DNA from 3 places in the Oceanobacillus sp. CF4.6 genome. Region 3 is predicted to be linked to each of the others. Evidence: riboswitches for the same ligand, from Rfam matches in the RefSeq annotation. Region 3 holds a riboswitch; each other region holds the start of a gene.
What was found. Region 3 has a riboswitch for thiamine pyrophosphate ahead of ACHABU_RS06835 (thiamine phosphate synthase). Riboswitches for the same ligand answer to the same signal wherever they lie in the genome.
Positions count from the first base shown of each region.

Region 1 (3,284 bases), 160 kb from region 3:
TTGCATTTCGTAAAGAGCCATCATAAAAAATTTCTCCGTCTCGATTTAATAGAAGGCATCGTTCCGCTAAATCTGTCCAGCCATCCAGCTTATGTTCAATGATGATCAGTCCAAATGGGATTTTCTCCTTTAATATTTTGATTGTTTGAATTAAGTCTTTTGTTGCGATTGGATCTAGGTTGGCTGTTGGTTCATCCAAAATAAGCAATGATGGCTCGAGTGCAAGGATGCATGATAGCGCAAGCTTTTGCTTTTGCCCGCCGGATAGGGAGGCTATGGTAGATTCTTTAAAATCGAGCATATGAACAAGTGCGAGAGATTGATCGATTTTAGCCTCCATTTCTTCATAGGAAACACCGATATTTTCGAGTCCAAAAGCTACTTCATCTTCTACAGTTAGCATACAGAACTGTGTTTCCGGATCCTGGAACACGACGCCAACTTGCTTGCTTAGTTCACCAGGCTTGTAATCAGACGTTTTTTTCCCATCGATAAAAATATTACCATGCATCTCCCCATCCAATTCACGTGGGAAAAGTCCGTTTAAACAGGAAGTTAACGTGCTTTTTCCGCAACCACTTGGGCCGAGTAACAAGACACTTTCTCCTTGCCCCAATTTAAAATTTAAATTGGATAAAATATCTTTTTGATTCGTTTCAAATCGTAAGCTGAGATCATGCACTTCGACAAAAGGTTTCATGCTGCATTCTTCTTTCGATATTCTTTTCCTAAAGCGAAACTTGAAAGGACACCAGTTTGTGCTAGTCCATCACTCAATGCTTTACCAAGCAGTCCAGCGATTAATGCCCCACTGATCATACGTATGATCAACATAGCGGTCACATATCCAGGGGCGAGTGCAGCATACCCACTCATGAAATACCCATAGACAAAGCTAGTTACAGCGGATCCAACCCCAGCAGCCATTAATACCCATGTTGAATAATTTTTCCAACGGGTTGCAGCAAACACTGCTTCCGCGCCAATCCCTTGAACCATCCCTGTTACAATAAGCATTGGGCCAATAGCGTTTCCAATTAATACTTCGATCATCGCGGCAATGGTTTCTGATAGAAATGCCGCACCGGGTTTTCGGATAATATAGGCGACAATAATGGATACGATGAACCAAATACCAAAGATGAAATCATAGCCAATTGGTCCGAAAAATCCAAAGAGTACCGCACCAACAGGCAAAAATGCTAAGTAAACAACCCCAAAAACGACAGATAAAGCAGCCATGACAACAATTTCCTTAAATCTCCAATTAGCCATTTTTCGCATCTCCTTTGTGTGATGGACTATTGGCTGAGATAGAGACGGTCATGACGGTATGACTCGACCCACCTTCCACAGTTGCTTGAAAAACTTGCTCCAGTCCATCGAATATGGCAACTGCCTCTCCATCCAGACGTGTTGAATAATGTGCAGGGGATACGGACACATGTTTTTTCATTGCATCGATTTGCGCATAGATGACATCCATATAATCACCGCCGCCAAGGGGGTAAAGTGAAAATTTAGATGCAACCGATTGTTTGATATCTTTTACAAGATTGGAATTTAGAGGTGTTTCATCCTCGGCCATGTATGCCTCACCTTGCGAGTCTCCGGGGCATCCGAGGGAGTAAGTTGCCTGAAATGCCACGTGCTCACCCGTTTTTGCTGCATGAAGAAAAACCGCTTTTGTGACATCGAATACGTGTACAAGTTTTCCTCTTACAGTTGTTGTGACGTCATCCGTTTGCAGATGTACCTTTGACGTGTCAACCTCTTTGAGTGCTCCCTTAATAATCGCAATGAATGCATCACTCATTGGGTGAATAGAAAAACTTGCTCCGGCGATATCGCTCTTTGTACATGCCTGATTTTGATTAGTCATAGCTAAATTCCTCCTGTTTTATCATTTTTTCCATTAAAAAAACTGCATCCCACTTTAGGGAATGCAGTCTTATTGTATTTATCATCATAAAAAATATTGATATACACGGTCGACCGCACTTCCCCACGCTAGTATTATCTAGTTCGGGTGCAAAGGGTCAGAACAAAACAGTTCTTCTCAGCCGTTTAAAACAGCTCCCCTAGCGCTAACAGTTATGCAATTTTCTAAATACAAACGTAACACGTTATAGGAATGTTGTAAAGGTGAGAAACGTAAATAAGAAACTCGAAATATTTAGAAGCTGAAGTAGACCGAACAGTGCCTGTCACTCCCCGATTTCTGTCGAATAATATTTTGATAGCTGAAGCGAGTAGTTCTTTATTATTACTTCGACATATTATGACAAAAACCGGGGAGTGACAGGCACCAATTTGTATCTTTTTCCAAAAATAATGCAGACAAAAATCGACATAACTGATAAAATTTAGAGAGAAGATAGATAGAGAGGGAGATTAAAAGAATTGTCTAAACCAAAGTTATGTAGTAGGTTCCTTTTATTTGTGATTTTCTTCGTTTTATTTATTCCATTAAACGCCTTTGCAAGTAGTGAGGTTGAGGCAATCATCGGGTATGAAAATGAAGCTGGAAAACAATTAATTATAGAAACAAGCAGTGAAATAGACTATGAATTTACGAATATATCTGCAGTTGCTGTAACGATGAATAGCCGTGATTTAACGGGACTCTATGGAAATTCTAATATCTCATACATAGAGAAAAATACAGCATTCGAATTATCAAATAAAATCCAAACGATTACAGAAGTTACGGAAACGGATATTTTAGAAGAAACGGAACATTGGAATATTTTAACAACCGGTGCAGCATTTGCATGGGAAGAGGGCTTTACCGGCAAAAATGTTAATATTGCAATCATTGATACAGGGATTTCCCCGCATGAGGATTTACTTATTTCGGGTGGCCATTCAACCGTCGATGATACAGGAGAATGGCTGGATGATAATGGGCACGGGATGCATATCGCTGGTATTATCGGCGCAAAGAAAAATGATATTGGTGTAGTTGGTGTTGCGCCAGAAGCTAATCTTTATGCGGTTAAAGCATTGGATAGTAATGGGGAAGGAACACTAACCGATTTACTGGAAGCAATTGAATGGTCCATAAACAATAACATGGACATTATAAATCTTTCGTTAGGTACTGATGAAAGCAGCGAGTCATTGGAGAACATGTTACAAGAAGCCTATGATGCAGGAATTTTAATTGTTGGTGCAAGTGGAAATGACGGAAATAGTGTCGCCCACCCGGCAAAATATGAAAGTGTAATCGGCGTATCTGCTGTAGACGGTCGCTTGAATATCACTGGATTTTCTTCCACGGG
Region 1 is NZ_JBIMEX010000002.1:502,323-505,606, reverse strand. Features, by position in the region: gene ACHABU_RS06130 (ABC transporter ATP-binding protein) at 1-700, opposite strand, end outside; gene ACHABU_RS06125 (ECF transporter S component) at 697-1,275, opposite strand; gene ACHABU_RS06120 (YkoF family thiamine/hydroxymethylpyrimidine-binding protein) at 1,268-1,882, opposite strand; TPP riboswitch at 1,986-2,093, opposite strand; gene ACHABU_RS06115 (S8 family serine peptidase) at 2,404-3,284, shown strand, end outside.
Region 1: another riboswitch for thiamine pyrophosphate. It lies ahead of ACHABU_RS06120 (YkoF family thiamine/hydroxymethylpyrimidine-binding protein); the one in region 3 lies ahead of ACHABU_RS06835 (thiamine phosphate synthase).

Region 2 (3,284 bases), on a different contig from region 3:
AAAGAACAACAGAAAGAGGATATAAACAAGCGCCGGTCATTGTAAAGGGAGAACTGTCCGAGGATATTGGTGGTGGTATTTGTCAGGTTTCTTCTACGCTTTATAATGCAGTAGATCTAAAAGGAGTTCAAATAGTGGAAAGATATGCCCATAGCAGACAAGTTCCCTATGTTCCACCAGGAAGAGACGCAACCGTAAGCTGGTGGGGGCCTGATTTTGTTTTTAAGAACCTGTATAACGAGCCGATTTTAATTCGTGCCAAATCAGAGAATGGCCAAATGAATGTTACAGTACACTCCTCAGATACTGTGGAGTACTTTAACGGGAGTGAGGATTGATTTGACACGATTCTCCGTCTGCACACTGATTAACAGGGACAAGTTTTCTATTATTAGCAACCAGTTTATAAATAGTGTCTCCGAGTCCTATGAACTTGAAAATATACATGAATGGAACGAGAATCCATAAGAGTGGGAGCACTTTTGCTATTTGAATAATTGCTGAATAACCTTTGTACCATCGATTATTATATTTAACATGAAGACTCTTTTCCATTTCAAGTGGATAATCTTTCATATTCCGAAATGAATCGAATGTAAGCTTATTTCGCCAATCGAGTCTTTTCCAAATGGTTGAAGAATTTGTACAAATTTTGCAGTAACTATCATAATAGACAATCATATTCATATACCTCCACTAATAATTTAAGTCAATTCTATACAAAAAGCTGTATTTCACAAAGGAAATACAGCTTTTTGATATGGTCGGTTATTACGCTTGTTTATGAAGCTCAAGCTCAAAATTGATTTTAACATCTTCACCAACAAGTACGCCACCAGTTTCAACTGCTGCGTTCCAAGTAAGGCCGAAATCTTTACGGTTAATGGATGTATTGCCACTGAAACCAGCTACAGTAGCTCCGCCCATCGGATCTTTACTTTGACCTTCAAATGTAACATCAAGTGTAACAGGCTTCGTAGTTTCTTTAATCGTTAAATCACCAATTACTTCATAGTCATGAGATGATTTTTTCTTGATATCTGTAGCGACGAAAGTCATTTTAGGGTAGTTTTCTGCATCAAAGAAATCTCCTGAGCGTAAATGATTATCGCGATCTTCATTACGTGTATTCACACTTGCTATATCTACAGTTAATTCTACTTTAGAATCTGTTAGATCTTCTACGTCTGCTTCAATTACAGCATCAAATGAATCGAATGTGCCTTTAGCTTTTGAAATCATCATGTGTTTTACTGAGAAACCGACTTCACTGTGTACTTGGTCAACTGTCCAAACTGTTTTTGTCATTATAAATCCCTCCAAATAATTTTCTGTAACCCGGTAGTTACTTTCTGTTACCTAGTATAAATTGATACGTGTTTAAAGTCAAGTGTTTTTAATTAAAAATAAATGAATTAAGTTTAAATTTAATTTAATAAAAGGTAGGACTACTTTAATGTTCCCTTACTCTTCGAATTGAAACATAAATTTTCCATTCCGAGATGCAAGGAATAAAATGCTGAACCAAAAGTTTTTTGGGTTATAAGAGATTGTTATTTTCTTTATAATAAGGTACAATACACATAACAAATGAAGCATATAGAATAAAAGCCTACAGGGGGAGCCATTTGGCTGAGAGTGAACATTTTGTTCAGACCCTTTGAACCTGTTAGTTAGTACTAGCGTAGGGATTGGTGGTTTTTTTGATGGATTAAAAAGCAATGTGAGCGGATTCCCCCATCAGGAAGCTTCCCCTCGGCATTGCTTTTTTTGCGTGGAAATTTAAAAAGGGAGGTAATACAGTTGAGGTCAAAACGAATTTTATTCTTAGTTGAAGTATCAATTTTTACTGCGTTGGCATTACTTTTGGATATTTTACCATTATCATTTAAAATATGGGCTCAGGGTGGATCGATTTCCTTTGCGATGATTCCCGTATTTATAGTTGCATTTCGCTGGGGGTTAAAAGGTGGTCTGCTTTCTGGGTTTTTGTGGGGAGTATTACAGGTTGCAACCGGAACAGCATATGTTTTAACACCATTACAAGGATTTATTGATTACGCGTTAGCCTTTACAGTCATAGGCTTTGCCGGTATTTTTGCCAATCGAATTCAACAGGCAGTAAAGTCAGGTGAAACAAAGAAATATCTTACTTATATCACGCTTGGGGTATTATTAGGGTCTACATTACGATTTATTGCTCACTATGTAGCAGGGCTCGTGTTCTTTGGCTCCGCAATTGAGGGGCAACCTGCATGGTTATATTCATTAATTTATAATGGTTCTTACATGGTTCCATCCTTTATTTTATGTACGGTTATTGTGTTCTTCTTGTTCCATAAACAACCTAGAACGTTATTGAACGTAGCTTAGAAGTATTGTATATTCGCTCACAATAAGGTAACCTCATAATCAATGAGGTTACCTTATATTTATTGGAGGCTGATCGTATACGTGAATTAATAGGGAAGTGTACATCATGTAAGAAAAATATATATTGTGAAAGTGGTTTTTTTAATGGTATTCAAGAAAATGGGAAGTTAATATGTAATGACTGTGTGAATAGGAAAGAAAAGAAATAGTCTTCCAATTCTTGTTTTCTATCTTATTCAACTTTCGCAGAATGAAATGGATAAATAAGCCTTGATAGAATTAGGAGGACTGGAGCTACACTGTTTAAGTTGACTTTGGTTTGGATTAACTGTTTGCGCTGAGCAGTCTGGATACATCTATACTCAAGGATTTTTTCGTTAATTTCCCTCTTTTATCGTCCGATTTTATATAAACTACGAAGTAACTGCTGGTGGTTTCTATCGGTATGCAGAAACTTCGGCGACCGCTCTGGGAAATACACTGCGCTTTTCGCGGGCGGCTGTTGAGCCTCTTCATGCTGACGCATTTCAGAGTCTCACCTATGCCTTTCCTCCCGCAGAAGTCTCCGTGTATTTCCCAGAGCTGATTAGACGTTTACAAACTATTAACTGCATTAGTGATTGCTATAAAAATCTCATCAAACAGCTTCACCAGTCCGGGTGAGCGGCGGGCGGTGACTCCTGCGGGAACAGCACGTGTCCGAAGACCAGAAGAGTGGTTTTCTCTTCAGGGCTGAGGCCGTGCCCGCGGAAAGCTTCCGCCCAGAGCGATCTCGGACGGCGAGATAAGTTACTTCGCAGTTTATCTCAACTCTGCGACGATTAAAAGGCTATAAACAGTACGAAAAACAGCCTTGTTTTAATCAAGTTTAGCAAGGGGATTATTAGAAACATTCTAAGTTTAACCCAGTT
Region 2 is NZ_JBIMEX010000005.1:71,637-74,920, reverse strand. Features, by position in the region: gene ACHABU_RS09775 (VanW family protein) at 1-338, shown strand, start outside; gene ACHABU_RS09770 (thiol-disulfide oxidoreductase DCC family protein) at 319-681, opposite strand; gene ACHABU_RS09765 (YceI family protein) at 772-1,308, opposite strand; TPP riboswitch at 1,608-1,709, shown strand; gene thiT (energy-coupled thiamine transporter ThiT) at 1,804-2,373, shown strand.
Region 2: another riboswitch for thiamine pyrophosphate. It lies ahead of thiT (energy-coupled thiamine transporter ThiT); the one in region 3 lies ahead of ACHABU_RS06835 (thiamine phosphate synthase).

Region 3 (3,284 bases):
CTCCATGCTCCGCCCGCAACAATGACATGATTTGCGGAAAAGAAATCTGTTCCTGTTCTTACACCGGAGATCCGATTATTATCTTGAACCAATTCCTGTACTTCGGTATATTCCAGGAAGTCTGCTCCTAAAGCGGCTGCAGATTGGGCCAATGCTTTGGATAAAAGTGGGGCCGACACTTGCCCATCATTTGGCATATATAATCCACCTTGTACAGCTTCGGAAAGTTCCGGTTCCTTTTCTTTCACTTGCGCAGTAGGCAACCATTCTACCTTTTCACCTAACTTTTCTTGAATGGCTGCGATTTCGCGTAAGTGTGCTGCTTCTTCTTCTGATTGAGCAACTTTTATAATTCCACTTTGGATAAGTTTGATATTGATAGTAGATAAAAATTGAAGCTCTTCCGCTAAGGCAGGAAACATTGCTCTACTTTTACGTGCAAAGGACAGGAGCGGACTATCTTCTCCTATTTCATTTTGCGCACCTAACATGCCTGCAGCAGCACGTGATGCTTTTTGAGCGAGTGCCCCTTTTTCTACAACGAGTACATGGTAATTACGCTTGCTCAAATGGAATGCAATGGAACTGCCGATGACACCTCCGCCAACAATAATGACATCATACTGTTTCTTCATTTTTCCCCCCCTTTCTTAATGCATGTTTGTAGGATATTGCCTTTGCGACTGGATCACTGGACAATAACACTCCTGATAAAACCGCGATACCGCTTGCACCATGATTGATGATCTGTGGCGTATTTTGAGGGGTGATGCCACCAATTGCAATCACTGGAATGGATACATGCTGTGCGACTTGTTTCAAGCCATCCAAACCTTTTGGCTTTACGCCGGGTTTTGAGCGGCTGTCAAAGACATGACCATATAGCAAGTAATCTGTACCGTGTTGAAGTGCGGAAACAGCTTCTTCCACGGAATGAACGGAACAGCCAATGTACAAGGATTCATAAGTCTTTCTTGCTACGGATACATCGATGCTTTGATAGGTTAATTGAACACCTCGTACCTGCATTGCGTTGGCTACATGAATCCGGTGATTGACCATGATTTTTTCAAGTGGAATGCCTTTGGAATGAAGTAGTTCGATTGTTTGCATATATTGAATATCGGACCATGATTTCTCTCGAATATGAAAAAAACCTACATAACCGTTTATTTTTTCAGCAATGGATACAAACGTTTCAGGTGATTGTTCCCCAGTTGAGATAATATGAAGTTCTCCGTATGTATCATCTTTTTTGTTGAAATCATTCATCCTAAGTTTCTCCTTTAAGATCATTTGAAAAAATAAAAAAACCACTTCCCGCATGAAAAGGAAAGTGGTTTTATCGCATAAATAAACAAATAGATTACGATATCCGTTCTTTCACTTCCCTCCGCCGGCATCAACCGTATCAGGTTCAAAGAGTCCCAAAGTCAATCGCTTTGATCTCAGCCCTTTTAAAAGGCACCTCTAGTGAATCGGTAAATATTTAATTAACAATTTGAATAAATTATAACATTCTTAAAATGATTGTCAATAGCCGAATTATCTTAGGTATGTCTGTATGAGGAGGTATAGATAGGTTAGCTTTAAGGGACACGAGGACATAGTGGGACGAGAGGTCACCTCATGTACCCTCTGTCCCACTCAGCTTTCACAAAAGCATAATAAGAATGAAAAGGAGCTTGGTAAGATATCCAAGCTCCTTTTGTGTGAATGTAGTATTTAGATATGAATTATATTTTTTCCTGCTTTTCCACAATTTTCCCCATCCTAAAGGAAGCCACGATAAGGACAATTATAAGCAAGAGTCCGAGGTTTCCGATTAATGGATAGAACCATGCAACAAGTGTTGTAAAGCCGACAAAGCTTAATGCAAATGCAACCATACCGGTGATTATTGTAAAGATTTTAAATTTCTTTGTTCCCATTTCTGTAAATCTGGCACTAAATGAGAAGAACATACTTATGGCAGTATTGAATATCATTCCAAATAAGATAAAGGTATAAACAACCCCTAAAATTGGAGAAATATCATCTGCAAGTTTTAACATCGGCATGTCAAAAGCGCCGACAATATCAACTTTCGAGAAGATCATAATATGACTGATGATAATTAGAACACCAATCGCGAGCCCACCTAAAAAGCCACCAATTGCTGCTGTTTTCTCATTCTTTTCATCCCCACCCATTACAATCGCCATAGAAAAACCTACTGCAATGTTAAAGGAGACATAATTTATCGCTGAGAAAATCCAGTTTGGCAATGCAGAGTCGTACTGCTTTGCGATTGGATCAAGTGTTGCAAACGTATTGTCCATTGTTGCTACGCTGAAGATGAACAGTATAATAAGCGCAAAAATTAAAAACGGCGTAATACTTCCGATTACCTGAACAACTCTAGTTAAATTGAGCATTGCAATGAGTACGACAAGCGTAATCAAGAGCAAATTACCGACAACTATGGGAAGGCCGAATTGTTGATTTAAAATAGACCCGCCCCCAGCAACCATAACAACACCAACACCAAATAAGGTGAAGATAATGATATAGTCAATGATGGTACCTAGAACTTTTCCGCTCATTTTATGAATCGCGTCTTGATGAGAGGTTGCTTGCATGCGACTACCAATCCTAGTCATCACCATTCCCATATAAGCAAATAATGCGGTAGCAATGATTGCACCGATAATCCCAATCGTCCCGAAACTAGTGAAGTATTGCAAAACTTCCTGACCAGAGGCGAATCCGGCACCTACGATAATGCCTACAAATGCACTGCTAATTTGAAAAATTCTCTTCATTGTATCCTCCTGTTGTTTTATTGTTTCTCTTCCAATTATCTTAAACCATAATACGCTTCTTATTGCTGGATAAAATTGGGGACCATTTTGATTTGCAAATTTAGACATTATATGTGGTAAAGTTTTATTATAACAGAATAGTCATGTAAGTAGCTGGGTTGTTGTAGTTAAAAGATTATTTAGTCTATTCACCAAATTAATGCAATGTAAATACACCATAAAACTAAAGACAATTTACCAAAAGAGGAAGACAATGCATTGGGGGGAAGAGGGGGAACATTGGGGGCAGGCACCGTTTCCCGATATTTTCATTAAGGACTGAATATGGTTTTCTATTGATTTATCCCCATTTTAGTAACTGAAATCATAGGGATTGAGACAATGACAATGGTTGTTTCTGGTATTGATGAAAGGGATTAGAGGGCTGTCGACTGCATGTGGGAGAAAAAGAAATAATATTCTATTTCCTGAGCAGGATAT
Region 3 is NZ_JBIMEX010000002.1:659,169-662,452, reverse strand. Features, by position in the region: gene thiO (glycine oxidase ThiO) at 1-635, opposite strand, end outside; gene ACHABU_RS06835 (thiamine phosphate synthase) at 619-1,272, opposite strand; TPP riboswitch at 1,372-1,482, opposite strand; gene ACHABU_RS06830 (YkvI family membrane protein) at 1,737-2,804, opposite strand.